Regions from separate parts of the Paenibacillus sp. NMA1017 genome, predicted to be linked through region 3. Evidence: riboswitches for the same ligand, from Rfam matches in the RefSeq annotation. Region 3 holds a riboswitch; each other region holds the start of a gene.

What was found. Region 3 has a riboswitch for glycine ahead of AC5ELV_RS15585 (alanine/glycine:cation symporter family protein). Riboswitches for the same ligand answer to the same signal wherever they lie in the genome.
Region 1: linked by a shared signal. The riboswitch ahead of gcvT (glycine cleavage system aminomethyltransferase GcvT) and the one ahead of AC5ELV_RS15585 (alanine/glycine:cation symporter family protein) in region 3 are both predicted to bind glycine.
Region 2: linked by a shared signal. The riboswitch ahead of sdaAB (L-serine ammonia-lyase, iron-sulfur-dependent subunit beta) and the one ahead of AC5ELV_RS15585 (alanine/glycine:cation symporter family protein) in region 3 are both predicted to bind glycine.

Annotation. Positions count from the first base shown of each region.
Region 1 is NZ_JBZXYR010000004.1:329,784-340,743, reverse strand. Features, by position in the region: gene ptsG (glucose-specific PTS transporter subunit IIBC) at 1-33, shown strand, start outside; gene AC5ELV_RS13645 (HPr family phosphocarrier protein) at 144-419, shown strand; gene ptsP (phosphoenolpyruvate--protein phosphotransferase) at 412-2,124, shown strand; gene gcvPB (aminomethyl-transferring glycine dehydrogenase subunit GcvPB) at 2,244-3,740, opposite strand; gene gcvPA (aminomethyl-transferring glycine dehydrogenase subunit GcvPA) at 3,737-5,092, opposite strand; gene gcvT (glycine cleavage system aminomethyltransferase GcvT) at 5,217-6,317, opposite strand; glycine riboswitch at 6,494-6,592, opposite strand; gene gcvH (glycine cleavage system protein GcvH) at 6,987-7,379, shown strand; gene AC5ELV_RS13615 (PTS mannitol transporter subunit IIBC) at 7,805-9,283, shown strand; gene AC5ELV_RS13610 (BglG family transcription antiterminator) at 9,365-10,960, shown strand, end outside.
Region 2 is NZ_JBZXYR010000007.1:7,479-18,438, reverse strand. Features, by position in the region: gene AC5ELV_RS17300 (DUF6359 domain-containing protein) at 1-1,058, opposite strand, end outside; glycine riboswitch at 1,396-1,511, shown strand; gene sdaAB (L-serine ammonia-lyase, iron-sulfur-dependent subunit beta) at 1,723-2,412, shown strand; gene sdaAA (L-serine ammonia-lyase, iron-sulfur-dependent, subunit alpha) at 2,402-3,301, shown strand; gene AC5ELV_RS17285 (Ig-like domain-containing protein) at 3,373-5,709, opposite strand; gene AC5ELV_RS17280 (serine hydrolase domain-containing protein) at 5,927-7,087, opposite strand; gene AC5ELV_RS17275 (pyridoxamine 5'-phosphate oxidase family protein) at 7,251-7,712, opposite strand; gene AC5ELV_RS17270 (non-oxidative hydroxyarylic acid decarboxylases subunit D) at 7,784-8,008, opposite strand; gene AC5ELV_RS17265 (non-oxidative hydroxyarylic acid decarboxylases subunit C) at 8,050-9,468, opposite strand; gene AC5ELV_RS17260 (UbiX family flavin prenyltransferase) at 9,497-10,087, opposite strand; gene AC5ELV_RS17255 (LysR family transcriptional regulator) at 10,248-10,960, shown strand, end outside.
Region 3 is NZ_JBZXYR010000005.1:288,014-298,973, reverse strand. Features, by position in the region: gene mdcA (malonate decarboxylase subunit alpha) at 1-511, opposite strand, end outside; gene AC5ELV_RS15615 (ACP S-malonyltransferase) at 508-1,347, opposite strand; gene AC5ELV_RS15610 (LysR family transcriptional regulator) at 1,546-2,418, shown strand; gene AC5ELV_RS15605 (ABC transporter substrate-binding protein) at 2,648-3,931, shown strand; gene AC5ELV_RS15600 (carbohydrate ABC transporter permease) at 3,964-4,839, shown strand; gene AC5ELV_RS15595 (carbohydrate ABC transporter permease) at 4,861-5,688, shown strand; gene AC5ELV_RS15590 (iron-containing alcohol dehydrogenase) at 5,837-7,009, shown strand; gene AC5ELV_RS15585 (alanine/glycine:cation symporter family protein) at 7,067-8,485, opposite strand; glycine riboswitch at 8,645-8,739, opposite strand; glycine riboswitch at 8,758-8,834, opposite strand; gene AC5ELV_RS15580 (glycoside hydrolase family 1 protein) at 8,999-10,456, opposite strand; gene AC5ELV_RS15575 (LacI family DNA-binding transcriptional regulator) at 10,669-10,960, shown strand, end outside.

The DNA of each region.
Region 1 (10,960 bases), on a different contig from region 3:
GCTGGCGAAGATGGTATAATTACGATAAAATAAACTCTATGTGTTTCGGATTAGTTGATTAGGCGGCTTAGGCCGTCTAATCAATGATCCGGTATGCTGCGTGTAAACAAATATTATCTTTAGGAAAGTGGGAGGAACAAATTATGCAAACAACTTTTAGAATTACGGATGAAGACGGTATCCATGCACGTCCTGCAACTGCGCTGGTAAATACAGCTAACAAATTCAGCGGTGCTGAATCTTTCGCCGAAGCTAACGGTAAAAAAGTAACTTTGAAATCCATTCTGGGTGTATTGTCTCTGGGTCTGGAACAAGGTGATACTATCAACATTATCTGTGAAGGCGCTGAAGCTGCCGAAGCATTGAAAGCTCTTGAAAATGTAATCGTTAACGAAGGGCTGGGCGAAATTCATGCTTAAAATTTCCGGGATTGCCGCTTCGGCAGGCATAGCCATTGCCCGGGCGTTTATCTTGGAGCATCCGAATTACGCTGTAGAGAGACGCGCGGTTGGTGATGTTGAAGCTGAAATCGCAAGATTGGATGCGGCTTTGGTACAATCTCAAACCGAATTGGAATCGATTAAGGAGAAAACGCTTCAGGAGCTGGGAGAGAAAAAAGCAGAAATTTTTGCATCTCACCTGCTCATCTTGAATGATCCTGAATTGATCGATCCGGTTAAAGCTAAAATCAGAGACGAACAGCTTAATGCTGACTATGCTTTGAATGAAGTAGCTACACAGTTCATTTCCATGTTTGAAAACATGAAAAGTGCCTATTTGCAAGAACGCGCATCGGACATGCGTGATGTAACCAAGCGGATCCTGAATCACCTGCTTGGTGTTCATTTTGTTAGTCCTGCAGAAATTGCCGAAGAAACGATTGTGCTTGCAGAAGATTTGACACCTTCCGACACAGCTCAGCTGAACCGTGAATTTGTTAAAGGTTTTGCAACGAATATCGGCGGACGTACTTCGCATTCGGCTATTATGGCTCGCTCACTTGAAATTCCTGCAGTTGTGGGAACGAAAAATATATTGTCTCAAGCTAAAAGCGGCGATTTGATTATCGTTGATGGTTTGGATGGTCACGTATTCGTGAACCCTACCGAAGAGATTGTTGCGGAATACCGTGCTAAACAGGTGGCATACGACAAGCAACGCGAAGAGTGGCGCAAGCTGCGCGGCGAAGCTACGGTTTCTGTCGATGGTGTCCATGTCGAACTGGCAGCCAATATTGGTACACCTAATGATGTAGCTGGTGTTCTGGACAACGGTGGTGAAGGCGTTGGCTTGTACCGTACGGAGTTCTTGTACATGGGACGCGATAAGCTTCCATCCGAAGAAGTACAGTATACGGCGTACAAAACCGTTCTGGAAAGAATGGAAGGTAAACCGGTCGTAGTCCGTACTTTGGATATCGGTGGTGACAAAGAACTTCCTTATCTGGATCTGCCGAAAGAAATGAATCCGTTCCTCGGATTCCGTGCTATTCGTCTGTGTCTGGATCGCCAGGATATTTTCCGCACTCAATTGCGTGCTTTGTTGCGTGCGAGTGTGCATGGTAACCTGCGCATCATGTTCCCAATGATTGCTACGCTGAACGAATTCCGTGAAGCCAAAGCTGTTTTGTTGGAAGAAAAGGAAAAGTTGGTAGCCGAGGGTGTATCCGTATCTGAAGAAATTCAGCTGGGCATCATGGTAGAAATTCCTTCTACAGCGGTATTGGCTGACCAATTCGCAAAAGAAGTGGATTTCTTCAGTATCGGTACAAACGATCTGATTCAATACACAATGGCAGCGGATCGCATGAACGAGCGTGTTTCTTACCTGTATCAACCATACAATCCATCCATTCTGCGTCTGGTGAAAATGGTTATTGATGCTGCTCACCGTGAAGGACGTTGGGTTGGTATGTGTGGCGAAATGGCAGGAGATACAACAGCAATTCCGTTGCTGCTGGGTCTGGGACTTGATGAGTTCAGTATGAGCGCAACTTCCATTCTGCCAGCACGTAGTCAAATTTCCAAGTTGTCCCGTGCGGACATGGAAAAACTGGCTACAAAAGCTCTGGACATGCAAACAGCAGAACAGGTTGTTGAATTGGTTCAAAGCATCGAAGGCTAAGGAAGGGTATTACATTTCAAAGGTTATATCTTTTTCCAACAAAAAATTGCTGTGTACATACAGCAGCCGGTATCTATTTAGATACCGGCTTTTTTGCATGCTTTAAGTAGAATTTGTTTTTAACTGCATGAGCAATTCAGTACAGGTTTGCGGGCTGCGGTAGTTTCGTCCAATCTTGTGACTGGAGTAGTATATGGTGCATTGAGCACCAGCTCAGGGTTTTCTTCTGCTTCCCGAGCAATATGAATCATAGTGTCGACAAAAGCATCAAGTGTTTCCTTACTTTCCGTTTCCGTGGGCTCGATCATGATGCACTCCTCTACATTCAGCGGGAAGTAAATTGTAGGCGGATGGTAGCCGAAATCAAGCAGCCGTTTGGCTACATCAAGCGTGCGCACTCCAAATTTTTTCAAGCCTCGCCCTGACATTACGAATTCGTGTTTGCAATGTCCAGGGTAGGGGAGGTCAAAATGTGGAGCGAGCCGATGCATCATGTAATTGGCATTGAGCACAGCGCATTCCGATACACGCTTTAAGCCATCAGGACCGTAGCTACGGATATAGGCATAGGCACGGACGAGAATACCGAAGTTGCCGTAAAAGGCTTTAACCCGTCCAATCGAATCTCCCTGTTCCCGGTCCCAGCGGTACTTACCCTGCGGATCCCGTGCGACAAGCGGCTTGGGCAAATAAGGGATGAGCCGTTGCTTTACGCCGACAGGCCCAGCGCCGGGGCCACCACCACCGTGCGGGGTACTCATCGTTTTGTGCAAATTGAGATGCACTACGTCGAAGCCCATATCTCCGGGACGGGTAATCCCCATGATGGCGTTGGAGTTCGCTCCGTCATAGTAGAGTAGCCCCCCCGCGTCATGCACGATGGCAGCAATGTCAGTGATTTGCTTCTCGAACAGCCCAAGCGTGTTCGGGTTGGTCAGCATGAGCGCAGCGGTGTCGCTGCCTACGGCTTGACGCAGCGCATCCAGATCCACCAGCCCCTCAGGGGTGGAAGGAAGGGTGACTGTTTCGAAGCCCGCGACGGTTGCGCTGGCGGGGTTCGTTCCGTGCGACGAATCCGGCACGAGCACCTTGGTACGTCGCTCACCACGTGCTTCGTGGTATGAGCGAATCATCATCAGCCCGGTCCATTCGCCATGGGCGCCCGCAGCGGGCTGAAGCGTGACGGCATCCATGCCCGTTAACGCAGCCAAATCATTTTGGAGCGTATGTAGTAGCTCCATGGCACCCTGGATGCTATCCTCGGGCTGGTATGGATGGATTTTGGCGAAGCCTGTATATCGGGCGATATCTTCATTCACCTTCGGATTGTATTTCATCGTACAGGAGCCGAGCGGATAAAATCCGTTGTCCACGCCAAAATTGCGCCGGGACAAGGCGGTATAATGCCGAATAACGTCTACTTCGTATACCTCGGGTAATGCCGCAGGTTCGCTGCGCAGCGCATAATCTGGCAAAAGCTCTGCCACCGGGCGACGGGGAACGTCGCACTCGGGAAGGGAATAGGCGATGCGACCCGGACGGCTCAATTCAAAAATGAGCGCTTGATCGTGTTCCTTCAACAGCCCTTGTTTCTGATCCTGTCCGGTGTGTGTCATAGCAATCCCCCCAAGGTGTGTACAAATTGGTCGATCTCTTCTTTGGTTCTTTGCTCCGTCACGGCAATCAACATGTGACCAGCAAGTTCCTCATAGTCCCGGCCCAAATCGTAGCCAGCGATAAATCCAGCACCTAGCAGCTCGGCCTGGAGTTTGCTCATATCCGTACCCTTAGGCAGTCTAATGGCAAATTCATTAAAGGTCGGTGCGTTAAACGAGGCAGTTACGCCCTTCAAGCTCAGCAATTGTTCTAAAGCATAACGGCTTTTATGCAAATTTAGCTCGGCTACTTCCTGAATCCCCTGTCTACCCATGACAGACAAGTATACAGATGCAGATAAAGCTAGCAACGCTTGATTGGAACAAATGTTAGAGGTGGCCTTTTCGCGGCGGATATGCTGTTCCCGCGCTTGCAAGGTCAGCACGAAGCCGCGTTTACCGTTGCGGTCTGTGGTCTGACCCACAATACGGCCGGGGATACGGCGCATATGTGCCTGAGAAACGGCAAAGTATCCACAAGTCGGACCGCCGAGAGAAGAGGAAATGCCAAGTGGCTGCGCGTCCCCTACCACAATATCCGCGCCCTGTTTGCCGGGTGTCTCCAGCAAGCCAAGTGCCAGTGGGTTGGCACTGACGACCAAAAGACCTTTGTGCGCATGGATGAGGTCAGCCATCGGCTTTAAATTTTCCACGGCTCCGAAAAAGTTGGGGCTTTGGACCAAAACAGCCGCGGTCTGTTCCGATACGGCCGCCGCTAACGCATCAGCATCCGTTACGCCGTCCGAACAGCCAATCTCTACGATGTCCAAATCCAATCCGCGTGCATAGGCTGCCAATACCTGGCGTGCCTCTGGATGGACGGACCTCGATACGATAAGCTGTTTACGGCGGGTAGCTGCGGCGGACAGTGAGCCCGCTTCCGCTAGTGCAGTCGCTCCGTCGTACATGCTGGCATTAGCTACAGCCATGCCCGTCAATTCGCAAATATACGACTGAAATTCGAAAATCGCTTGTAGCTCGCCTTGGCTTACTTCCGGTTGATAGGGGGTGTAGGCTGTGTAAAATTCCGAGCGTGAAGTGATGTGCTGGATGACGGACGGAATATGATGATCATAAATTCCTGCGCCAAGGAAGCTGGCATGTGTGTCTGTATTGGCATTGTGTCCGGCCAGCTCGGCCAAGTGGCGGGTTAAGGCTTTCTCATCGAGTCGAGAAGAAAGAGGGAGTTCCCCTTGATATCGAATGGCCTCTGGAATGTCACTGAATAATTCATCAATGGATGATACACCGACCACACGCAGCATTTCGGTTTGATCCTGTTCAGTCATAGGGAGATAACGATGCTGCTTCATAGGTTCTGGCTCCTTTCGAAAAGCAAAATTTAATCGTAAATGAGCTAATAAAAAGCGTGAGATGGAGAAACCCGGAAGTTCATATATGACATGTATGCTTTATGGAAATGAAGAGAGTTTAAAATCAGCGTGGGCGTTTATAAAAGGGTGCTGCCACCACCTCGGCACGTAGGCGTTTGCCACGAATCTCAACCTCCAACGGTGTGGAGAGGGTGCTAAAACGACTGTCCACCAAGGCGAGGCCCAAATTACGCTTCAAGGTGGGCGACTGAGTCCCCGTTGTGACCTCACCGATGTGTTGACCTTCTGCGAATACCGGATAATGGGCGCGTGGGATACCGCGGTCCATCATTTCCAGCCCGATCAATTTACGAGGAATCCCTTGTTCTTTTTGACGCTGAAGTGCTTCTCTACCGATAAAATCTCCTTTATTCAGCTTGACGAAGAAACCCAGACCGGCTTCGAGTGGTGAAATCGTGGCAGATAACTCCTGTCCGTACAGCGGCAACCGAGCCTCAAAGCGTAGTGTATCCCGGGCACCAAGTCCAGCGGGAACCAGCCCATACGACTCACCGGAACGAAGCAAACCCTCCCATACGGCTGGTGCTTCCGCAGCAGGTACATAAAATTCAAAACCGTCTTCGCCCGTATATCCGGTTCGTGAGACGAGAGCTTTTGCTCCGAACAATGGCACGTCCTCATGGAAGCGGAAAGATGCCAGATTCGTAATATCCGTATCTGCCACGGCTGCGGCAATACGTGCTGCTTCCGGTCCCTGCAACGCCAGCAATGCTATCGCATCAGACACATTCTCCATGTGAACGGATGCAGGTACATGACGAAGTAACCAATCCCAATCCTTATCAATGTTAGAGGCGTTCACAACGAGCATGTAGCGCTCCGGTCCTTTGCAGTAAACAAGCAGGTCGTCTACTACACCTCCATCGGGGTAACAAAGGAGTGAATATTGTGCCTGACCTGGTTCCAACTGGCTGACATCATTCGTGGTCACCCTTTGTAGAAAAGCCTCGGCCTCTTTGCCTTCAACCAAAAACTCACCCATATGCGATACATCGAATAAACCCGCACGTTGCCGGACGGCCTCATGCTCCTTTTGAATGCCGCTAAACTGAACGGGGAGCTCCCAGCCGCCAAAGTCAATACAACGAACCCCAGACTGCGTCCCGTAGGACAAATATAGCGGTGTTCTTCGCAAATTAGTCATTTTTCCACTCCTATCCGGTGTGATCGGCTAAACAAAAAAGACAGGCCGAAAAAGACGTATAGACGGCAGTCTACACTCTTTTTTCAGCTCTGTCCTTGATACCAGAAAGTTACCCCGGTATGTACCGGGTTTCCCCTTGGGTGATCCGCTCCAATAGCGAATGCTCTCCAGAGATGCGTCCGGCAGAGGTCCTTTTGCCTGAGAGATTCACCTGCAATGCAGGTTTACTCCTTCGGCGCTACCTTCGGGATCAACGGTATATTACCTGGCTTTGCAGATAATAACTTGATCCGATTCGCGTGCACAACTGTCTCACAAGCGGCAACAGCTATGCGAATCTTTTTGGCAGTCTCTCCCTCCGCGTTCATCCGCGTTTGCAGTTGTCGGGGTGTTTCCCAAAGCATTTGCTATAAACCATTAATACGCAAATTCATTCAAAATGTCAATAAAAATGTCATCAAAAACAATAGAAAAAACATTTAATATATAAATAAGGATATGTAAGCGTTTGTTATAAGCCATTATATTTTTATATAGTACGCTATATGAGGTGATATGAAGTATTTTTGTTAGTATTATTGACATGAGTGTTCTTGTTGTCATAATCTTAATCTGTCTAATACAGGTGAGCAAAAGCGATTTTATTCATATGGAAGTGAGGGGAACAGGATGGGTGAAGTAAAGCAGCAACTTTGGTATACAGACGAACATGAGTGGGTTCAGCGGACAGAGAATGGAACGGTGCGGATTGGTATTACAGACTTTGCACAGCATCAACTGGGTGATATTGTTTTTGTAGAATTACCTGAGGCGGGAGTAACGATTGAGCAGGGAGCGGAGATCGGTACGATTGAATCGGTGAAGACGGTATCCGACCTTTTTGCTCCGGTGACGGGAACCATATTAAAAGTGAATGAAGCGCTGAAAAGTACGCCTGAGCTAGTGAATGAATCTCCCTATGAAAAAGGTTGGATGATCGAAGTAGAGATGGATAAAGATGTGGAGGAAGCATTGGGCAAGCTACTGTCTGCGGATCAGTATGAGCAGTTGATTTCGGAGTAATAAATGGAGCAATGCAGCATGAAATAACAGCGTGTTATTCGGATGTTATATTGATTTTTAATTGAAAAAGAGCATCGTTAGTTTGCTCGATTTTTGTATAAAATGGTCGCTATGATTTGACGTAGCGGCTATTTTTTTGTCTTTTTTTGAAAACGTAATTACGTGTTTTATTCTGATGTAGAGGGTTGTCCCCATATAAGAATCATACATAATCCAGCACGGTTTTTCGACTAATTTCTATAGCTATAGGTCATATTAAGAAGAATTATGCAGGTATAATACCTTCCCGGATAATTTAAATTTAAATGTTGTCATCAACATTCATGACGAAAGTACGTTTTCATTTCGTTGATGAAGACAGCGCTGTCATTTAGTATGAATTTTAAGAAAAGGTAGTGATGCTTACCTACAAGGAGGATTTGAATATGAGTACATTGGACGCAAAGTCAAGTTCAAAAGGAGGCACTCGTGTCGCCGTACAGCGTTTTGGCCGTTTTCTTAGCGGTATGGTTATGCCCAATATGGGAGCCTTTATTGCGTGGGGGTTGATTACGGCACTCTTTATTCCGACCGGATGGTTCCCGAACGAGGGTTTTGCACAATTGGTTGACCCGATGAAAAATTATTTGTTGCCGCTGCTGATCGGTTATACAGGGGGCACGATGATTCACGGACAGCGTGGCGGTGTGATCGGTGCCATTATGACGATGGGTGTCATAGTGGGGGCCGATATCCCGATGTTCCTAGGCGCGATGGTAGCTGGTCCGCTGGCTGCGTGGATATTGAAGAAGTTCGACAAGGCCATTGAAGGCAAAGTCAGATCAGGCTTTGAAATGCTGGTCAATAATTTTTCGGCCGGGATTATCGGTGCCATTCTAGCACTGCTTGCCCATGTGGCGATCGGCCCGGTTGTACAAATGATCAGTCAAGTGTTGTCGGCAGGGGTACAGTTCCTCGTGAACGCAGGGCTATTGCCGCTTGTCAACCTCATTATTGAGCCCGGAAAAGTATTGTTTCTAAACAACGCGCTGAATCACGGAGTATTAAGTCCGATTGCGTTGGAGGAAGCTGCAAGAACAGGGAAATCCGTACTGTTCATGCTTGAATCGAATCCTGGGCCGGGGCTCGGTATTTTGCTGGCCTACTGTCTGTTCGGTAAAGGTTCTGCGAAGTCGTCGGCTCCTGGAGCGGTCATTATTCATTTTTTCGGCGGGATTCATGAAATTTATTTCCCTTATATTTTGATGAAGCCGATTCTGATTCTTGCAGCTATAGCTGGGGGCGTTGTGGGGACCTTCTGTTTCATGTTGACAGGTGCCGGACTGGTTGCTGCTCCTTCACCGGGCAGCATCATCGCCTATTTTCTAATGACGCCAAAAGGCGGATATTTGCCAATGCTGAGCGGGGTAATCGCTGCTGCGGTCGTATCCTTTGCTGTAGCCGCAGTGTTACTCAAGACTGGTAAGCAACAAGAAGAGGGGCTGGAGGAAGCTGCATCCCGCCTGCAAGATATGAAAAATCAAAGCAAGAGTGCAAGTGCTAACGCCACTGTAATGGAAGATAACCACGAGTCTGATCGTGCTGCCGAGATTGTCGCAGATCGAACACTCAAGGATAAATCCGAAGTGAACAAGATTGTCTTTTCCTGTGATGCAGGTATGGGTTCAAGTGCTATGGGAGCCTCAATTTTACGCAAAAAAATGAAGCAGGCGGGTGTAGGCGTGACAGTTACGAATACGGCAATCAGTGAAATTCCACAGGATGCGGATATTGTCATTACGCAAAAAACGTTGACAGACCGGGCTAAAACAGTAGCTCCGAATGCTGAGCACATTTCCATTGACAATTTTCTGAAGAGCCCTGAATACGAAGCGCTGGTTGAACGTCTGCAATCCGATTCTTAATCCCCGTCGTAGTCAGGCAGACTGTATGCAGTGTACGTCTCCTGCTGGAGGGATGAGCTTGGGAAGGAACGGTATGCGCTTATGAATATTACGAAACGACAACGTGACATCGTGGAATATCTTCTGGAGCAGTCCAAAGAGGTTACGGCCGGGGAAATTGCCACGAAGATCAATGTCAGCACAAGGACGGTTCATCGGGAACTGGGCGCAGTCGAGCATTGGCTGGCAGCTCATGAGGTGAAGCTGGAGAAAAAGTCAGGGATCGGTATTGGTATAGATGCTGACCCAGCTCAGCTTGCATGCCTGCGAAAGCAATTGTTGCATACGAAGTCAGACGAATATTCGGCTGAGGAGAGAAAGATCGTGGTTCTCTGCATGCTGCTGGATACACGGGAGCCGATCAAGCTGCTGGCGCTGGCTTCAGATCTGAAAGTCACGGTAACTACGGTCAGTCATGATCTGGACGAATTGCAAGGCTGGATTGGCGAACGTGGACTCATGCTTGTGCGCAGACGGGGGTACGGGGTCGAGATTACAGGGCGGGAGACAGACAAAAGACGGGCGATTTCCGAGCTGGCTCTCGAATATTTGGATGAATCCGATCTGTTTTCAGCCCGCGAAGAACTTCGTCCTGTAACCCGTGTTGCCGACAAGTTGCTGGAGATGATTGGCAGAGATAACCTGCTGATCGTGGAAAAGGCCCTCTGGCAACCCCATGAAAAATGGCTGGAAAACATGGTCGAAAGCAAGTATATGGAGCTGCTGATTCAAATTTGTGTTTCGCTGGCACGCCTACGACTCGGGTATGTTATGGATTCTCTTCTCTCGTATTTAAAAACAGATTCGGATGAAAATATCATGCTTCGCACAGCTATGGTGGAACGCATATGCACGGAGTTGTCAGAGGCGCTGGATATTGAATTTCCGGAGCCGGAACGATCTTATCTCAGGCTGCTGTTTCGTGATGCCGAGGATCACTCTACCCGACTACTACCGTTGGATGATCTTGTACTGTTGGAGTCGGTTCATGAGTTGATTCGCCGTGTGGAGGAAGAGACAGGCACACCATTGGAAGAGGACCGTGTTCTGCGTGAAGGACTGATTGCTCATATGGCTCCGGTATTCAAACGTTTGAAGGAAGGCAGGCCAATTCGTAACCCTCTCCTTCAGCAAATCCGCAAGGATTACAGCAGCTTATTCGAATCAGTGAAAAAGGCAGCGGCGAGCATGACAGAAATGAAAGTGCCTGATGAAGAGATCGGATTTCTCGTCATGCATTTCGGCGCTTCGCTGGAGCGGCTGCGACAATTACGGCGGGAGGTGCGGGCCATTGTAGTCTGCACGAGCGGCATTGGATCATCCAGACTTCTGGCAACAAGGCTCGCCAAAGAGCTGCCACAGATCAAAATTGTGGATAGGGCTTCATGGTACGAGGCGGCGCGGATTCCCAAGGAGGATTATGATCTGATCATTTCGACAGTAGAGCTACCGCTTGAACCAGATCGGTATCTTAAGATCAGCCCGCTGCTGACAGAAGAGGAGAGTGACCGTCTGCGTCATTTCATCCAGCATATTACACTCCATGATCTCAATGATCATCAGCAGGAACAGGCTGTTCTGCCCGGCCAGGACATGGAGTGGCTTACCGGTCTACGGAAAAGTCTCGAGGAAATTGTA
Region 2 (10,960 bases), on a different contig from region 3:
TGATCTGCGGCTACAATGTCGGTAGCATTCACGTCGCCCAGTGCATTGTAACGGAAACGAACGCCAAAGTTGGTCGCCAGCCAATCGGAGCTTGTTAATCCTTGCATCGCCGGTGATGCAGCTTCTTCTGCAGTCATGCCTTTGGCCGGATTAGTATAGGCTCCACGACGGTAGCCATTCATAACCTCGGAGGAATCCCAACGGTTTTTGTTACGGTCCGCATTATAATGATCGGAGATGAAGAAGACGCTCCCCCCGTTATTCACGTATTGCAGCAGGGCAGCCTGCTCGGATGCCTTAAAGGCAACATTCGCTTCACCGATGATGAACACATCATATTGGCGCAGCTTGTCATATGTTATGGCCTGCTCTCCATAAGTAAAAGGAATGGGACGATTCAATTGGTCTACCGTAAAGCCTACATTACGCAGTCCATTGGCAAAGTCGGAGAAGGCGCCTTCAATGACCCAATCTGCTGCACCAGCGGTCTGTGCGTGCGTATTATCGAACAGCACCTTTTTGCCTTTTCCATCCGGCAGTGTAGTACCAGGTTGACCCGGGTTGCCAGGTTCAGGTTCGCCCGGATTACCAGGTTCCCCCGGTTCGCTTCCGTTCACCAGTTCAACAGCGCTCGGGCTTTTCACTCCACCAAAATTATTGTAGGCGCCAAGTATACCCGTCACACGAATTTTGCTGCCGATCAGCTCAGGATGGCCTGACAGCCCAAATTGCCCTCTGTACGCGGATGTCAGCTGTACATCCAATAGATTAGAAGTGCTACGTTCATTAGCCTGGTCGGCAATCAGTACGTTAAAATCATTCACAAACGGAGAAGAAAAGTTAGCCGTTTTCGATCCGGTAGCATGTCCGACGATGTAACCTTCCACCGTCACCGTACCTCCACTGCTTTGGCGCTGAAGTGCTTCGGCTACTGTCAATGCTCCCTCTGCCTTGACCTGACCGAATGGAACGAAGATCCCGATCAGCATTGATACGATTGCTGCTAGATGCAGCATCCCTTTTAAGCGTGAACCTGTGAACCGTGAGCCTTTTACCATACGTCAATATCCCTCCTATGATTTCCATAAATATACTTGTCCTTTATCAGATTAGCTGCCAATCTTCTAATTCCTTCCTGGTTTTATCCATAATTATGTAAATTTTAATCTTTTTTATTGGAAACGCACCTGTTTCAGGATTTTGCAAAATTCGATTCCAGTCGCTCCAAAGCGCAATATCTAGACGAACTAGGCCATTTCGATCTATATATTGTTCATTGGAAGTCGCTTATTGGGTTTTTGCAAAATCCTCGTTTATGTAAAAATTGAACCCTGTGATTGACACCGAGCACGGCATACATTACGCTAAGAAAGACATGTAGAACGGTATACGCGAATGAAGATGACGGGAGAGTCTGTCCAGGGAGCCTACACTCTGGCGGCACCGAAGGAGCAAGACGCCAGCACCCGGCTGGCGGATAATCTCTCAGGTCCATGTATCGTCATCTGACGCAACTCTGGAGAGAGCGCAAGCCACCCAAGGGGTAAGGCGGTAAGTACACCGCACGAAACTCTCAGGTAACGAGGACAGAGATAAGGGAAACTTCCTTATCCTGTCCTTTTTTGTGCTCACATTGTGCGTCAGCATTAGCAACCGTCATAACCGCGCAAAGACGCGGAAATACCATATAGTATGGTATTAGAACATACAGGGGGCCACACCATGCGTTTCAAAGATGTATTTTCCATTATCGGTCCGGCCATGACCGGACCTTCCAGTTCACACACCGCAGGCGCGGTTCGGCTCGCACGCGTTGCACGGCACTGGCTTGGGGCGCAGCCTGACCGTGCCCGCATGACATTGTACGGCTCCTTTGCCGACACGTATAAAGGACACGGTACAGACCTGGCGCTCATCGCAGGGCTGCTTAATTACGATACGGACGATCACCGGATTCCCGATGCCGAGCAATGGGCAGAGCAAGCCGGGATGGCCGTGGAATTCGCCGTCAGCGGACTACCCGCGCCTCATCCGAACACCGTCCGTTTCGAGTTGTGGAAGGGCGAGGATCAGCGCACACTGCTGGGCTCCTCCATCGGCGGCGGCAGCATCCATGTCCAACAGCTCAACGAATTCCGGGTCAATCTGACCGGAGAGCTGCCTACGCTGGTGCTTCTCCACTCGGATAAGCCCGGTACATTGGGCGCGATAACTTCAGCGCTAGGCGCGGCCCACATTAACATTGCCTATATGCACGTAGATCGCAAAGGCCGGGATGGTGAAGCACTCACCGCCATTGAAACGGACAGTTCTGCTCCAGCTGAACTGATTGCAGAACTGCGTTCTTTACCTCATATGTATGAAATTAAGATGATTAATTTGAAAAAAGGAGCTGAATCCGATGAGGTTTAGCCATCTGCATGAAATCAGCGCTTTATGCGCTGAAGAATCCACCACGATTGGCCGTTTGATGATTCAAGAGCAGGTACAAGAGACGAATACAACGGAGGAAGAAATCTTCCGCCAAATGTCTGATTATTATGAAGTCATGAAGGAAGCCGTTCATCGCGGTCAGACACAAGACACCGTATCCCGCAGTGGATTGACGGGCGGCGACGGCAAGCGTCTGGCCGAGTATCTGCGGTCAGGGGAAACCTGCTCCGGTGATGCCTCCGCCCTCGCCATGGCTTATGCGCTCTCCGTGTCGGAGGTTAATGCGTCCATGGGGCGCATTGTCGCCACGCCTACCGCAGGCTCATGTGGGGTTATCCCTGGTGTGTTCATCAGTGCACAGGAGCGGTTCGGCTGGGATGATGAGCATATGGTGAACGGCCTGTTCGCCGCTGGAGCCATTGGCTACGTGATCGCCAACAACTCCTTCATTTCTGGCGCGGAGGGAGGCTGTCAGGCTGAGATTGGCTCAGCTATCGGGATGGCCGCTGGCGCTATGGTCGAGCTGCGCGGTGGTACGCCTGAACAGGCTGTTCACGCCGTGGGCCTCGCTCTTAAGAACACGCTCGGCCTGATTTGCGACCCCGTCGCCGGACTCGTGGAGATCCCGTGCATTGTGCGCAACGGGCTGGGAGCCGTGACTGCGCTTGCCGCAGCGGACATGGCTTTGGCGGGTGTGCGCAGCGCTATTCCGTCTGACGAAGTCATTGACGTAATGCTTGAAGTCGGCAGTGCGATGCCGTCGAAGCATCGCGAGACCGCCAAAGGCGGGTTGGCCCAGACGCCGACTGGCAAGCGTTTGACCGAATCACTTACACGCAACACACCGACCAAGAAGGATAAGTCATAATTTATAAGCGGTAGCCTCCTTAAAATAAAAGAGCAAGCATATCGTCCTTGGACGTATGCTTGCTCTCTTTTTTACTGAACGGTCACCTGTACCTTCGTCATTTTACCTGCATATTTCACAGTAATTACTGCTTTGCCCTTGCCCTGTGCCTTAATGTTACCGTCTTTGACGGTCGCAACAATAATTCTGGACGAGGACCAGACAGCCGGTTTGGAAACATCCTTCTCCGACTCATCCTTATACGTGGCTGTAGCCGTTACCTTAGCCAACTGTCCTGCCTTCAAATTCAATGCGACTTCGTCTGTTTGCAAATATTTAAGCGTATCAACGTCTACAGGTACGCTGATTATCTTCCCGCCAAACTTCGCCTGAATGTTAGCTTTACCGTAGCTAACCGCGGTAACCTGACCCTTTTTAACAGTGGCTACCTTATAATTAGACGTTTTCCATTCAGCTTGGGTCGTAACGTCCTTTTCTTTACCATCACTCGATTTAACCACAATCGCGATGGTTTTTTGATCTCCAGATTTGAGCGATAGCGCGATTGCATCCGCTTCAATCTTTTGCGCTACGTCCACTTCTACCGTAAACGTAATGTTTTGCTTGCCATATGAAGCAGTCACAGTTGCCTTACCGCTACCATTTGCTTTGATCAAACCTTCGCTAACTTCAACCACTTTTACATTACTAGTTGTCCAGGTGGCGTCCTTGGTTACATCTGTTTTTGTACCGCCACTCTTAACGCCTGTTACTTTCAGCTGCTTCGTTTCCTGAGCACCAAGCGCAATTACGCGCGAGTCTGTTTCCAGACGGTCTACAAGGCCTACTTGTACGTTAATCGTCAGTTTTTTGCCATTATAGGTCGCTGTAATAACCGCTTTACCAGCGGATTTACCCGTAATCGTTCCTTTGGACACAGAGGCAATATCTTCCGCGCTTGAAGCCCATTCTGCATCCTGTGTTACATCTTCCTTACGCCCATCCGCATAAGTAGCCGTCAAAGTTGCAGTATAGTCCTCATCAATATCAATCGTTGCCGTTTTGGAGGACAGAGACAGATCACCGGGTACATTTACGGAAACTGTAGCTGTAACTGTTTTGCCACCATAAGAAGCGGTGATCGTAGCCTCACCTGTTTTATAACCTGTGACTTCTCCCGCACTGACAAAAGCGATATCTTCATTGCTGGACTTCCACTCTGCCTTACTTGTGATATCTTCTTCCGTACCTGTTACATACGTTGCGGTCAGCTTGAGCTTTTTGGATTCCTTAGCATTCAGGCTCAGCTTGTCCTCACTCAAATCCAGATATCTGGAGGTTTCGACATCTGTCTTGATCGAAACGGTCTTATCTCCATACTTAGCTGTCACCGTAGCCGAACCCGCTCCAATGGCCATAATCGTTCCCTTATTCACAGTCGCAATCTTCTCATCGCTTGATGTCCAAGTAGCCTTATCTGTGATATCCGTTACCGTCCCATCCGGGTAAACGGCAGAAACTTGTATTTTTTTAGATTCATCCAGACGGAGAAAAATATTGGATTCGCTGGCTTTCAGCTTATTCGTTTGATCGACATCCACCGAAATTGTAGCGGACATCGTGCCATATTTACCTGTAATTGTCGCCTTTCCCGCGCTATAGCCGGTAATGGTACCTTTCAGTACATCCGCCACAGCTGCATTGCTGGAGCTCCACTCAGCGGACTCTGTCACGTCCTGTACCGATCCATCAGGGAACGTCGCCGTCAGTTTAACCTTCTCGGTATCCTTCAGTAAAAGAGAAACCTCTGATGAACTGACATCGAGACGTTTAACCTGCTCCACCTGCACAGCAATGGTTACGGTCTGTTGACCATATACGGCCTTAATATTGGCTGTACCTGCTCCCTGAGCGGTAACCAATCCGTTTACTACTGTGGCTACCTTTTGATTATCCGAGGTCCAGGTAGCATCACCCGAAACCTGAGCTGTTGTGTTATCACTGTATGTCGCTGTCAAATCAACCTGTCCTGTACCGCTTGAACGCAAGTTCAGGCTTTGTACACTGGATGTCAGCGCCTTAACCTTTTTCGTTACATGTACCTGAACCGATTGCACCTTCTCTTTATAGGTCGCAACCACGGTGGCTTCCCCTTCAGCCTTGGCCGAAACTGTACCATTATACACAGTAGCAATAGCTGTATTATCACTTTTCCAATCCGTGCTTACGGTTACATTCGAGGTTGTCCCATCGCTAAAAACAGCAGTAGCCGTCAACGCAGCCGTATCTCCCTGTTGCAAAGTTACCTCGTTAGAGGAAAGGACAATCTTGGAAAGCACCGCATCCGCAGCAAATGCAAACCCTGCATATGATGTAAAACTTGAGATCAGGATGACCAACGTCAGAAAACCGGACCATCTATTCTTCAAAATCTAATTCCCTCCCATTTCAAAACTTAAATTAAGGATTTCGCAAAATCCTTACACCTACGTTTTATGTCGTCATATGGAAAAGAATAGTTTAGGCTTCGAAGGAAATTTGGTCCTTATTAACTAGATCGTTTCTGATAAAGATTAGACATTACAATTTGTGTAGCTTCAGAGGCATAGTGAAGAGTTTTTTCTCAACAGATCCACAAGCTCGCATTTACAAACAGCTATAAGCTGCTGCGCGAACTCTCAAATGATGGTATTCCTCCATACTAGGGGCCAGCTGATGCATATAAACGACGGAGAATTGTTCGCTTGGATCTATAGAAATCCAGGTGCCTGCCATTCCCGTCCAGCCAAATTCTCCAATCGAGCTGTTTGCATGCCCAGCTGCTTTATCCATTAACGTGCGCACACCAAGTCCATAGCCATAACCTGTATGGTATGAATTGGTGAAATCCGATAGTTGAGCTGTATTCAGATGATTTGTACGCATTAAATCAATGGTTTTTCTACCCAATAAGTTCACACCGTTTACCGTGCCGCCATTTGACATCATTTGTGAAAATGTGAGGTACTCCTTAACTGTCGAATACAGACCTGCGCCTCCACTTTCATATATAGCATCGGGCTGATGATATTCATCCAAGAAACCCTCTATTTTCTCAAGTTTTCCGGTGTCTATCCGTTGATACATGGAAGCCATCCGCGATTCAATATCTCCACGATATCGGTAACCTGTATTGTTCATTCCAAGCGGATCAAATATTTCATCCTTTAGGAATTGCCCTAATGATTTACCTGAAATTACTTCAATAAGACCTGCAACAAGGTCATGTCCATATCCGTATAACCAGCGTGTTCCCGGCTCAAACGCAAGTGGAACTTCAGAAAGCGCTTTAATTTCTGTGCGCAGGTCATATTTCCCCTGCTTTTCCTTTAATCCTGCAATCGCCTTCTGCATAGCTTTTCCTGTTTCTGAAGACTCGGAAGCGTAAGGAAGACCCATACTCATATTGAATATATGCTTAATTAAAATGGGTTTCTCCGCCTTATCCACGTAGGTGTATCCATTAGGAGCGGTTTTGAATACATGCGCATTACGATATTCGGGAAGATATTCATACAAAGGCTCATTCAACAAAAATTGCCCACGTTCGTACAGCATAAGTGCAGCCGCACAGACAACAACCTTTGTCATGGAAAACAAGCGATACACTGTATCCTCAGTGATTGGTTTTCGGGCTTCCAGATCAGCATATCCATGATACCCTTCATACAACACTTTACCATTCTGGGCAATGGCACAACCGCAACCTGCCGGCCCATTTGCTAAGAAATGTTTCAATAGCTGATCTACCTTGTCAAAACGAGACATATTCATCCCTCCTATTTTTCCTTCAAAGAAACAAGCCTCCCCTCGCGCTCTAATTTCCTGTTCCAACAAGCTTAGCGCGATCCCTTGTAAGCGCTTATTCCCCGCATTTATTTTAACGGTAAACTTGGTAAATACATAGATTATTTGTCATAATCAGATGGCTTTACATTAACAGCTCAGCCACCGTTTCCTTCCAACGATGGAGCACCGATTCCGGTTCCTTGAGACGGACCGTGACACCTGTCAAGATATCCGCATATTGGGCCGAATCTTCTCTGGCTGCAAAAACATGAGCCGCAAATCGCTCACGTACATGCTTGGCTCCGGGCAAAGCAGGCAGATGTTCCAGCGACAACCGCACATAATGCGCCTTCCCCCCAGTAAACACCGCAAGCGTCGCCTTCCCAGTACGGATCATGTTGCCTGTCGTAGTCGTACCCGGCCATAGGGCCAGACGCAAATTCCCCTCGTCCAGCGCTACAACCTCGCCCACACTAATCATCGCTATGTGCGGCCACTGATCTTCCGTGACCGTCAGCAGCATCATTGCTTCATGCTGCTTGTTCTCCAGTCCCTTGCCGTCCAGTAGCGTGAACAGTTCCTTGCCGATCCTTGGTGTCTGCATGAAGTATAATCCCCTTTACATTTGGCCTATAACTTCAAAGTACCATAATTTACGGCTACTTACGAACGACCCTATATCCGCTCTGGAATAGGAGGAACATGAGCAGCATTCGGAATATCTCGGGGGTTTACCTTGAACGCCGATTTATACTTTGCTGGATCCGTAATGCTATCCGGTTCTGAGGTACGCCATGTGAACAGGCATACAGGACACAATAAGACCTCCCAGGTGCCTTTAACTGGCGAGCGGGTAACAACCTCCGAACGATTAGATTCACAACGGGGACAAATATGCATCTGTCAGCACTCCTTTAATTTTTATTTATTTTTAAAAATATTTAGCGAAGCATTTGGCTCAACTTTTTCTCCCATTCCGCTACACCCAGCGGGGAATCGAGCGGCTGCGAGTAATGGCCTCTAATATCCGGTGCTACAGGTGTCGTCGCATCCAATATCATTTTGTGCGTCATACCTGCCGGATCAGAGCCGGGGTCAAGCGGTAAAATAGACAAGCCAGGAACAATAACAGCATCATGCTTCGGATGCAGTTTGGTGGATAAAGCCCACATGACCTGCGGCAGATTGAACGGATCGACCTCCTCATCCACCACAATCACCAGCTTGCAATACCCCAATCCATGCGGAGTTGTTAACGCACGCATTCCCACAGCCTTTGCAAAACCGCCATACCGGGTTTTCGTGGAAATAATAGCGACCAGCCCATGCGTATACATGGCATTAACAGCTACGATTTCATTAGGAAAAGCATCCTTAAGCTGCTGAAACAACGGTACACTTGTATTCACACCAATCATATAATCCGTTTCCGTCCAAGGCATCCCGATGTACAGATGCTCAAAGATAGGCTGTTTGCGGTGATATACACGATTAATCTGAATGACTGGCATAGCGCGACCGCCGGAATAGTGACCTGTGAATTCACCGAAAGGACCTTCATACTCACGTTCACCTGCTAACACTTCGCCTTCCAAAATGACCTCGGCTCCCCAAGGTAGATCCAAATCTGCATCCTTCGCTTTGACCACACGATAAGGCTCTCCCTGAATGGCGCCCGCCATTTCATATTCGGATTGATCGTACAGCAGCGGCGTAGAAGCAGCCGTTGTAATTACAGGCTCACATCCGAGGGCAATAGCTACCTTCAGATTTTCGCCGCGCTCCTCAGCCTGACGGATATGGATCGCAATATCATGCTGTGGTACAGGCTGGATGCCCAAACGGTTCTTGCCTTTCACCTGCATCCGATACAAGCCGACATTTTGCTTACCGTAGGTGTTCGGGTCATCCAGATCGCGTGAAACTAAAATTGCTTTGTCCAGGTAAAATCCTCCGTCCCCCTGATTCAAACGAAACAACGGCAAAATATCAAACAAATTAATATCCTCCGTAATCTCGACTTCATGAAAAGGAGCGGTTTCTTCCCGCTTCACGGGTACCGGAAATTGTTCATAGCGTCTGGCAAATTCAAAAAACTGCTCCTTGAGCGGCGTGTTTTTTGGCATTCCCATCATGAGGGCATGATTGGGCCAGGAGCCCATTACATTCATTGCAATACGAGCATCCGTATATCCATAGATGTTGTTGAAAAAGAGAGCAGGCGTCTTATCTCCAAGATTGTTTAACGCTCTGTTAGCTGCTGACAGGTCTGGCTCCGGCTTTACCTCATCGCTGATCGTGAGTAATTGTCCCTCCTTTTCCAAGGTGTGTAGAAAATCGCGAAAGTCTTTATAAGCCATCATTCATTCTCCTTCGTTTTTCGATTTCTCAATTCTGGTGCAGTCTGGAGTCAGTCTGCTTCATTCCATCCCAGCGTTTGGCTGCGGTTGTGACAATACCGAACTGATCCAATGCGCGAAAAACAATATGATCCACCAATTCCTCGATACTTGCAGGATGATTATAAAATGCAGGCATCGGCGGCAGGATCATCACGCCCATACGTGACAGCTCCAGCATATTTTCCAGATGGATACTGCTTAATGGTGTTTCCCTGGTCATGAGCAGAAGCTTCTTTCGCTCCTTCAGCATCACATCCGCTGATCGGGTGAGCAGGTTGTCCGCCATACCGATACGAATGGAGGCGAGCGTTTTCATACTGCAAGGAGCGACGACCATACCGTCTACCCGAAAGGAGCCGCTGGAAATACGCGCAGCCTGATCCTTATACGAGTAGACCGCATCCGCCATTGCCTCCACTTCCTTCACCGTGTAGCCTGTCTCATAGGGTATGTTCGCAATAGCCCACGGGGATAGCACCAGATGGCTTTGGACTCCAGCCTCCCGTAATTGTTGCAATATGCGGATACCAAAGATCGATCCTGTCGCTCCCGATATTCCTACAATCATTTTCTTCATATGTCCCCTCCTTTCATCCCATCGTTTTATGTTCACCCATGCATTACTGTCAAAAATTATACGCCTGTTCCCTGCACACGAAAAATATATATAATATATGGAATGCATACTTTAATAGTATTCAAAATGAAGCGATGTTTAGAAATGAGGAGGAATCCCAATGGATATGAAGCATCTGCATTACTTTTGTGTCATCGTGGAGGAAGGGCAAATCACCAAGGCTGCCAGAACGCTCAACATGGCCCAGCCTCCACTGAGTCAACAACTCAAAAATATGGAGGACGAGCTTGGCGTAAAGCTGATTTACCGTGAAGGAAAGAAGTGGGAGGTTACCGAGGCCGGATATACACTGTATACACGCGCCAAGCGATTATTGGCTGAAATGGAGGACACCTGTAGAGAGATTGGGGAGTTTGAAAACAAAATAACCGGCACACTCTCCATAGGCACGTCATCCGCCTGTATGTCTCTGATTACTGAACAACTCAGCCGCTTTCATCAGGATTTTCCAGAGGTATACGTTAAAATAGGACACGGAGACACACATCATCTGGAAGAGCTGCTGCACCAAAATAAAGTTGATCTGGCCCTATTGCTGCTTCCGGTAGATGACAAATCGTACCATTCAATTGAGTTGGAGGGCGTTTCCTTTGTTGCCGTACTTCCGTCTGAATGGGCAGATCGTCATCCCAGTGGGGAAATTACGTTACAGGAAGCTGCCAGCTATGACCTCTTGTTGGGACGCCGAACAGAGGGACACGGACTATACGAAACCGTCATCCGCAAATTTCAGGAACACCATCTTATTCCGCGCGTCGTACTGGACTGTCCTGAAATATCGACCATTCTCTCGCTCGTTTCCACAGGTATGGG
Region 3 (10,960 bases):
TCGGAGTTTCTTCCGTATTGTTTCCGGTATACAGATTGCCCTCGCGATCTGATTTGTCTGCCGCTACCAGCACCACATCTGGAATAAGGTCAATGAAGAGACGTCCGAACAATTCCAAATACGTATGGATGTCACCGAGCTTAAGCGTCCCGTCAGTAATCATTTGTGCAACACGCAGGCTTTGGGAGCCACTGTAGGAGAAATCCAGCCTCCCCGCGATGCCCTTCTCGAAAATATCCAAGTGTTCGGGTCTTGAAATGCTGGACATAATCATATGCAGATCATGCACCTTGCCAGGATCGACTTCCAGCAACTTCTGGGAAAGGAAGGACGCTTGCTTCTGGTTGTCTCCTTCCAGGACGACCTTCGCGCCTGGCTCAATTAGCGACTCCATCAGGTCGACGATTCGGGAGGAGTCGATATATTTTCCGTCCAGCCACTTTTTCACCTTTTCTAACTTTTCCTGCTTTTTATCACGTTTTTGTGACCAGGATCGCTGTACTTTATTCATTCTTCTTGCTCCTTCCATTTTCTAATCAGATACTGAGTCGCTTCCAGACCGACTTCGTCCACGGCTATTTGCCGGGTACTCTTGTGGGCTTGCTTGACAAGTCTGGAAAGAGTATGGCCCGGCGGCATTTCGATGAAACAATCAGCTCCCGATTCGACGCAGACAGCCGCCATATCCATCCACTGGACGGGATATGCTACGTTTAGGGCAAGGTCCTCCGCAATTTTTTCCTTGGCTTTCGTCTTTCTGCCCGTATGATTTACCAAATATGGTATTTGAGCGTCCCGCAAAGAAAAAGTGTGTATTTTCAGCAATAGCTTATTGGCTACCTCTGACATCAGCGGGGAGTGTGAAGGAATCGGAACCTTCAGAAGCGCCGTTTTAGCGCTCCCAAGCTCTTTCACATGCATAAATGCTTTATTTAACCCTACCAATGATCCGGATACGACGATTTGCTGCTCTGCGTTTACATTCGAGAGGTAGACTGGCGTCGCCTCGCTATGGGAGAGAGTCACGACTTGTTGAACCTCTGCCTTCGTAAGTCCAATAATCACACCCATTCCATAGCCTTCAGGGAAGGATTCTTCCATCAACCGGGCACGTAGCCATACGATCCGAAGCGCATCCTCGAACGAGAGAACTCCCGCGATGACCGCCGCAGGAAATGCACCAATGGAATGCCCTGCCACGAATTGGGGCCGAATCCCCTGCTCGATCAACCGGTAGGCTATTGCCGTCTCCTTAACGAAGAGTGCCGTCTGAATCCAGACCGTTGAGTCCATAGCCTTCTCATCATCACGCAGTTCAGTTCCAATGATACTTGTTGCCTTTTTCACATACTCGGGCACATCTTGGAGCATTCCGGCAACCTGTGACCCCTGGCCGGGAAATGTAAAAACGATGTTCAGAATCTCACCACCTTTAGCGGATTGATTATCTTACATTGTCAATTGTAATAAGTGAGCAAATACCTGTAAAATATATATATTCACATATAATTGATAACCTAATGGTTATAAAGGGGATTTTTCACTATGGATTATTTGCAGCTTAAGTATTTTCAAATGACCTCAAAGTATGAGCATGTCACACGTGCCGCGAACGAGTTGTTTATCTCACAGCCTGCCTTAAGTAAAATGATTAGAAACCTGGAGACGGAATTGGGTGTGCAGCTATTTGACCGCGAAGGAAAACATATCGTGCTGAATGAATATGGCAAGAAGTTCCTGAAAAGAGTGAATCAGTCGCTCTCAGCGCTAGAGCAAGGCATATCCGAAGTCAAAGAAATGAAGAACGAAATGGTAGAGGTCATCACGTTATACGTTGCCGTCGGCTCTATGCTTTTGCCCAACCTTGTCGGCAAGTTTCGCGATCTCTATCCTCAAATTAGATTCAACCTGACCCAGCACCCTTCGAAGATGAAGAAAGGACCGGCGTACGATTTTGCGATTACGTCCGAAGAGTTGGCGGACAACGAGCATGCGATCCTGCTGGAGGAGGAAATTTTGCTTGGCGTACCAAAATCTCACCCTCTGAGTGTTCAGGACACCGTATTCCTGAAAGATCTAGAGCATGAGAAGTTTATCAGCCTTACACCTGGTAATTCGCTTAGGAAAACAACGGACCACTTTTTTACTCATATCCCTTTTGAACCGAACATCGTCTTTGAAAGTGATGATCCGGCTACGGTAAGAGGGTTGATTCAAACAGGACTTGGCATCTCCTTTATTCCTTCTATCCTGTGGAGGAACGTCGTAACCGAAGACATCAAGCTGCTTCAAATCAGGGAGCCTCGATGTATGCGAACAATCTATCTGTCCTATCCTACTGGGGAACTGCACACCGATATAGAGAAATCGTTCTTCGAATTCATCATTAGATTTTTCCAAGATATTGCTCAGCATTGACGATTTAGATACCTTTTGACATAATATCTGCCTTATTGTTTTATCATTCTTCGGATTAGTAGGATTAATATCTTTAGAGTATTTAATTTCTATAAATGCTTTGTTTCAATTTTTTTGTTTTTGGTTAAGTCAATGCACATAAATGGGTAACAGCTTCATATGATGGAGCTAAACCATTTACAACTTATTTAGCAGGCAGATTATCTCAGACAGCAAGGAGGGAAATGATGTGAAGACAGTACAATGGCTGGTATTATGTCTTGCTTTTCTCACTATGTTTAGTGCTTGTAGTGGACCCTCATCCTCTCAAAGTCAATCATCTGAAACTAATTTGTCGAACGGAAAAAAGATAACGCTTACATTGTGGTACTGGAATCGTTCTATTGACGATGAACTCCTCGCCCAGGCGGAAAAACAATTTCCCAACATTGAATTAAAAACTCAAAAAATAGGCGGTGACTTCAAAGCCAAACTGAAGACAACACTCGCAGCTCGTTCCGGTGAACCAGACATCGTGGCTCTGAACGATTGGATGGTGGAGCTGTTCCCCAGTGCGGATCGTTTTTATGACTTAAGGGAACTCGGAGCAGACCGCTTGAAGGATCAATATTTGGAATGGAAATGGAATCAGGGGATCACTCCTGATGGTAAAATGATTGCATTTCCCATGGATACAGGACCTACCGCCCTCTTCTACCGAAGTGATCTGTTTGAACAAGCTGGCTTGCCTAGTGACCCTGAAAAGGTTAGTGCCTCCATCCGCACATGGGATGATTACATGGCAGCTGGAGAACAACTTCAGCAGAAATTCGGAAGCCGTTCGTTTTTGGCCGACAATATTGTAAACGTTTACAATCAGGTGCTCGCCCAACATTCTAACCTTTACTTCAAACCGGACGGAAGCTATATCGGCAATCAATCTCCTGACATCCGTCTGGGCTGGAAAACCGCTGTTGATTTCCACAAGAAGCATCTGCTCGCCAATGCAGATGGCTGGACTCCTGAATGGAACGCTTCGGTCAATAACGGCAAAATTGCCTCTTTTGTAGGGGCTGTTTGGATGAAGCAAGTTCTCACAGAGGCCGCGCCGGATACAGCTGGCAAATGGAGAGTCGCCCGTGCTCCTGGAGGAGACGGTAACCTGGGTGGTTCTTTCATTTCTATCCTCAAATCCAGCAAACATCCCAAAGAAGCCTTTGAAGTCCTGACCTGGCTGCAAAACCCGGAACACCAGTTGGAAGCCTACCACAAAATCGGACTGTTCCCGTCCACTCCCGGTGTCTTTGACGATCCTATCATGGGAACACCCGAGCCTTTTTTTGGGGGTCAGGCCACCGGACTCATCTTCGCTGCTTCCGCACGTCATGTGAAAAGCAGCTATTTCGGCGAGCGCTATCCTGTCATCCACGGCATTGTGACCCGTCGCCTTGCTAATGTCGCCAAGCAGGATGCTAATCCTGATGCATTATGGACGGAAACAATGGAACGAATCGAACGGGAATTACAGCGATAAAAAACAAAATTTAAAAAAGGCGTGTGGACAATATGCTGAGAGAAATCTGGAAGCACCGTGCCGTTTATGCTGCGATCTCGCCGTTTTATCTGCTGTTTGGCATCTTTGGACTGTTTCCGATTGGTTTTTCATTATACCTGGCGTTTCACAAATGGGACGGAATCGGAGACATGACCTACAACGGCTGGGGCAACTTTCGCTACCTTGTAACAGATCATGAATTTTGGCAGGCTGTAGGCAACACCTTTGTGATCTGGGTGTATGCAACGATTCCAATGCTATTCTTCGCACTGATTATTGCCTTTCTGCTTTATGCCCCTTTTGTGAAAATGCGCACCTTATGGCGTGTTGGATTCTTCCTGCCAAATGTGACGTCTATTGTGGCTGTTGCCATCATATTTGGTGCCTTATTTGCCAACAATTTCGGATTTCTCAACTATCTTCTGCAACTCTTGGGACTGCCCATGGTTCAATGGCTGAATGTGCCATGGGGTATCCAAATTGCCATTTCCTCAATGGTCGTATGGAGATGGATGGGCTATAACGCAATCATCTATCTGGCCGGACTCCAGAGTATTCCACATGTGCTGTATGAGGCCGCCAAAATAGACGGAGCAACCGGAGCACAAGCTTTTTTCCGCATCACTATCCCCATGCTGCGCCCAGTCATTCTGTTTACGGTCATTACGTCCACCATCGGCGGTATGCAGCTCTTCACCGAGCCACAGGTCCTGGTCGGTAATGACGGCGGTTCCGGGGCAAGTGGCATGACCATCGTTTTATACCTGTACCGCGAGTCGTTCATTAACAACTATTTTGGATATGGTGCAGCCGTCGGATGGGGCATGTTCCTCATCATTGCTCTATTCTCCATCATCAACTGGAAACTCGTCCAAGGTAAAAAATAACGATGGGAAGGAGCTAACAGCATGATGCAGACACGCGCAAAATCCTTGGTTTTATATGCCGGATTGTTGGTGGGAATCATTCTGTCGATGTTTCCATTTTACTGGCTGATCGTCATGGCAACCCGTACAACTTCAGACATCTACCGTTTTCCACCGCAATTGTGGTTTGGCAGCCACTTTTTGGATAACATAACGAGAGTATTACAGCAGATTAATTTTGCCGGAGCCTTTTTTAATACCCTTTTTGTAGCCGGTTCTGTTACCCTATTGGTTCTGTTTTTCGATTCACTGGCAGGTTTTGCATTCGCCAAGTTTGATTTTCCGGGCAAAAAAGTGCTATTTATCATTCTGCTAGCTACAATGATGGTCCCTTCACAACTTTCGCTTGTCCCCTCCTTTGTCATGATGGCCTCCTTTGGATGGGTAGGTACGTTCAAAGCGCTTATTATCCCGGGGATGGTAAATGCCTTCGGCATTTTCTGGATTCGTCAATATGCGGAAGAATCCATTCCCAAGGAGCTGCTGGATGCTGGACGGATGGACGGATGCAGCTTTTTTCGACTGTACTTGAATGTAGCACTGCCAATTCTACGTCCAGCGTTCGCTTTTCTCGGCGCGTTTACCTTTATAGGAGCCTGGAATGATTATTTATGGCCGCTAATCGTCTTAACGGATGAGCGTAAATTCACGCTCCAGATTGCACTGTCACAATTGAACGGGATTTACAATACGGATTATGCGATGGTCATTGCGGGCACCCTGCTTGCTGTACTGCCACTTATTATTTTGTTTCTTTTCATTAGCCGCCAGTTTATTTCCGATCTTGCCGCTGGAGCGGTCAAAGATTAGATTTACTTGAATTCCCTTATTCATTTCATGTATAATGGTCAATCGTCATTTCAAATAGCTTACATGATGAAGTCAGGTATCCAACAGGCAATCAGGATAAGCGGTTTACGATTTGAACATGAACTATGAACTGAGGGGTACTTTCCAGATGAACAAATTCACATATTATAACCCTACCAAATTAATTTTTGGAGACAATCAAATTGAAGAACTGCAGCAGGAGCTGTTGAATTACGGCAAAAATATTTTGCTGATATATGGAGGCGGAAGTGTCAAACGAAATGGTCTGTATGACCAGGTATTAAACGCGCTAGAGCCGCTACATCTCAACATTCATGAATTGTCGGGCGTAGAACCGAATCCGCGCTTGTCCACCGTTAAGAAGGGCATCGACATTTGCCGAAACGAAAAAATCGACTTCTTACTTGCAGTAGGCGGCGGAAGCGTTATTGATTGTACCAAAGCCATCGCAGCAGGGGCTGAATATGACGGCGATGTGTGGGATATTATCAACAAAAAGCACATGCCAACCCAGGCTCTGCCATTCGGTACCATCCTCACACTCGCCGCCACCGGTTCAGAAATGGATCCAGATTCTGTTATCACCAACTGGGAAACAAACGAAAAATACGTATGGGGCAGCGCGGTGACGCATCCGAAATTCTCCATTCTGGATCCAAAAAACACCTTCTCTGTGCCACGTGATCAGACGGTATATGGTATGGTGGATATGATGAGCCATGTGTTTGAACAGTATTTTCACAATGTTAAAAATACACCGTTGCAAGATCGCATGTGCTTTTCTGTGTTGCAAACCGTGATCGAAACTGCACCTAAGCTGCTGGGGGATTTGCACAACTACGAGCATCGTGAAACGATTTTATATGCCGGAACGATTGCTCTTAACGGAACACTGCAAATGGGCTACTTCGGGGACTGGGCTTCGCATACGATTGAACATGCATTATCTGCTGTATATGATATTCCTCATGCTGGTGGTCTGGCGATCCTGTTCCCCAACTGGATGAGACATACAGTGGATCAGGATGCTGCACGTATGAAGCGGCTGATGCTCAGCATGTTTGACTTAGACACCGTAGGTAAAACAGATAGAGAAATCGCCTTGGAAGGTATTGACCGTCTTAGTGCATTCTGGACAAGTCTCGGTGCCCCTTCCACCCTGGCCGATTACAATATTAATGATGAGCAACTGGAAAAAATCGCAAACATTGCAGCCCGTGAAATGGAATACGGAGGCTTCGGTAATTATAAAAAGCTGAATCAAGAAGATATTTTAGCAATTTTGCGCGCATCGTTATAACATTCAAAAGGGAGTGTCCTCAAGCCTATGATGGCTGAAGACACTCCCTTTTAGAATTTATAAATTAACCGTTTGCCCCTTTTCTTCTACTTGAATAGCTGCCCCTACACCGGCACCTGCAAGAATGCCCTTTTTCTTACTAGAATTCAGAGAATCCATATAGGTTCGGGTTTCTGCAACTACGATTCCCGATAAGCCAAGCAGTGCAATCAGGTTCGGGAAAGCCATCATTGCGTTAAAGATATCTGCCAGCAGCCAAATCGCATCCAGTTTAATGAACGCGCCCCCGGCAACCAGTAAGATGAATAGATAACGGTAAGGTTTAATCCACTTGACCCCAAGCAAATATTCAACACAACGTTCCCCGTAATAGTTCCAGCCGAGCATGGTGGTGAACGCGAACATAATCAGAATGATGGTGAGCAGCTCCGCCCCCAGCGGGAATGCACTGGAAAATGCTTGCTGAGTCATCAGGCCTGCATCGGTAGGCCCGCTCCACACACCGCTAACCAGCAGCGTCAACCCAGTCATCACACAAATAACCATCGTATCAATAAACACGCCTGTCATGGAAATTAGCCCTTGCTCCGCAGGCCATTTGGTTTTGGCAGCTGCGGCTGCAATCGGTGCGCTTCCCAATCCGGCCTCATTGGCAAAAATACCTCTGGCTACCCCACTTCGCATCGCCAGCATAATCGTAGCTCCGGCAAATCCGCCCGTTGCAGATGTAGTTGAAAATGCCGAATGAAGCACCAGCGCGATTGCGGCAGGAAGCTGGTCAGCAAACCGAATCAGTACGATGAGACAGATCAGTACGTACAAGCCTGTTTTAAAAGGAACGACCTTCGTCGATACCTTGGCAATGCTTTTAAGTCCTCCAATAGTAACAAGTCCTGTAAGGATCGCAATAATCAGTGCCGTTACAATGGGCGGAACGCCAAAGCTGTTTTCGGTCGAAGATACAATCGCTTTGACCTGCGGAAACGTTCCAATCCCGAACAACGCTACCAGCATGCCCGAAAAAGCAAACAGCATCGCCAGTGGTTTAAAACGGCGTCCAAGACCTTTCTCAATATAATACATCGGGCCGCCGGAAAATTGTCCATTCCGATCTTTCACCCGGTATTTTACCGCAAGTACACCTTCCGCATATTTCGTCGCCATCCCAAAAAAGGCTGCAACGACCATCCAGAACAAGGCACCCGGCCCGCCCAGCTTAATAGCTGTCGCTACGCCGACAATACTTCCTGTGCCAACTGTAGCCGCAAGCGCCGTACTTAAAGCCGCAAAACTACTTACATCCCCGCTGCCTTCATTCGGGGCCTTACCGATCAGCTTGATCGCCAGGGGCAGGCGGAATACCTGCAGCATCTTCAAACGTATGGTCAGCCACAACCCCGTTCCCATGACAAGAATGATGAGAGGCGCCCCCCATATCCAGCTACTAATCGCTTCTAACACATGTACCAAATTCATTTCAACCCGCTCCTCCAGCATATTAGAAAACAAAAAAGAGTCAAATCCGCTGATTCGACTCCTGGAGAGGTTAAAGGCACGAAAAAATACAACCATCTTGTGCAGATTTCCGCCTCTAATAGCTCATAAAAAAGCCTAGGGCATTCCCTGTCACAGGTTATTCGCGTCTCTGTCCTTTTGCCTGAGAGTTTAAGCAGATGTTCTCTGCGGTGCACCTTCGGCGCCCAATTAAGGGTCTCTCCAGAGTTCTGTCCGTTTACGGTCCCCGCTTGTTGCTGTAATCAGCCTAAGCACCTGAGAGTTTTGCCCCTTCGGTCGGAACTTTCGTTCCATCTCCCGCAAACATCAACCAGACATATGAAATTTTTATTCATTATACAGAAAACTTTCAGCTTATTACAAGTGAAAAGTTTGTGAAGCCCTTTGAAATATTATTGTGTCTATCAAAAAAGCGGGTACAGCAGATTGCATCTTAGGATGTCCTCTGCTATACCCGCCCGAGATGATATGGAATTACAATTCTTCACCATTGGTTGCTATCACATTTTTATACCAGTTAAAAGAGTCCTTTTTGGAGCGTTTGAGCGTTCCGTTACCGTCATCATCCAGATCAACGTAAATAAATCCGTAGCGCTTGGACATTTCGGAAGTAGACATGCTCACAAGGTCGATAGGGCCCCAACTGGTGTAACCAATCAGATCAACACCGTCGGCAATCGCTTCCTTCATTTGGGCAATATGCTGACGCAAGTAATCAATACGATATGTGTCATGCACCGAGCCGTCTTCTTCTACCTTATCATAAGCACCTAGGCCATTTTCCACGATGAACAGCGGCTTTTGATAGCGGTCATAAAACGTATTCAGCGTAACACGCAGGCCGATCGGATCGATCTGCCATCCCCAGTCGGAGGACTGCAGATACGGATTTTTCACGCCGCCAATCAGGTTTCCTGCTGCTTTCTCGCCTTCTGGACCTGCAGATACGGTCAAGGTCATATAGTAGCTGAATGAGATAAAATCGACCGTGTTATTTTTCAAAATTTCGGCATCGCCGGGCTCTGTGTGTATCACAATATTATTTTCTTCAAAATAACGGTTCATGTAGTTGGAATATTCCCCACGAGCATGCACATCCGTAAAGAACAGGTTCATTTGATTTTCATGCTGGGCTTTCAGTATATCCTCTGGGTTACACGTATGTGGATAGCTTTCAATACGTGCCAGCATACAGCCGATCTGAGCGCCCGGGATGATCTCATGTCCTCGTTTGGTCGCCAGTGCACTAGCTACAAATTGATGATGCAATGCTTGATATATCGCTTGTTGTTTGTTTTCTACACGGTCAATAACCACACCGCCACCGGTAAATGGGCTCATGGTCATTACATTGATTTCATTAAAGGTCAGCCAGTATTTCACTTTATCTTTATAGCGTGTAAACACCGTTTCGGCATAATTGACGTAATGCTGTATGACTTCGCGTCCCAGCCAGCCATTATACTTCTGAGTCAGACCTAGCGGTGTTTCATAATGTGACAATGTTACCAAGGGCTCAATATTATACTTGCGCAACTCATCAAATACATTGTCGTAGAATTGCAATCCTGCTTCATTCGGCTCGGCATCATACCCATTCGGGAAAATCCGCGCCCAGTGAATGGACATACGAAATACCTTAAAGCCCATTTCAGCGAACAATGCAATATCTTCTTTGTAGTGGTGGTAAAAGTCCACACCTTCACGTTTTGGAAAACGGGCATTGACTTTGCCTGCCAAAATGTCTTCGAGTCGCTCGGACGAAATCTCTATAGCGTGATCGTTCTTACGTTCCGCTTTGGGTACATAGGCAATCATGTCCGCACTGGACAATCCTTTTCCATCTACGTCAAAAGCACCTTCCAATTGGTTGGCTGCAGTTGCCCCGCCCCACAAGAAGTTTTTCGGAAATCCTTTTAGCGCCTTCGTCATGGTATAAGAACCTCTTTCCATATTTAAGATTTTTACTTTGGCCAAGTAATCCCATCAAGTGCTGCAAATGTGAATCAATACCTAACGGTAACCGTTCTCCTTTGAAATGCATTGACGGATGCTTTAAAATAAACGTAATGCCTTCATAAGCATCCTAATCGTTGAAACGCGTTTCATGTCAAGTATTTTTTTCTTATGTGAGGAGAAGCACCATGTCGAATCTTGATCAAATTGCAAAACTGGCGGGCTTTTCCAAAGCTACGGTATCCAGAGTATTAAATCAGTCCCCCCATGTCAGTCACGAAACAAGAACTAAGATTTTGAAAATCATGCAGGAATTAGATTATGTTCCTAATCGGAATGCCATTTCTCTATCCAAGGGTCAGACGCTTCAGATCGGTATCATTACTTCAACTATTAATGAAATTGTTCTCGCTTTTCTGGACAGCTTTGTAGAAGTAGCGGGCCAATATGAATTTCAAACCATTATTTATACTTCAGGAG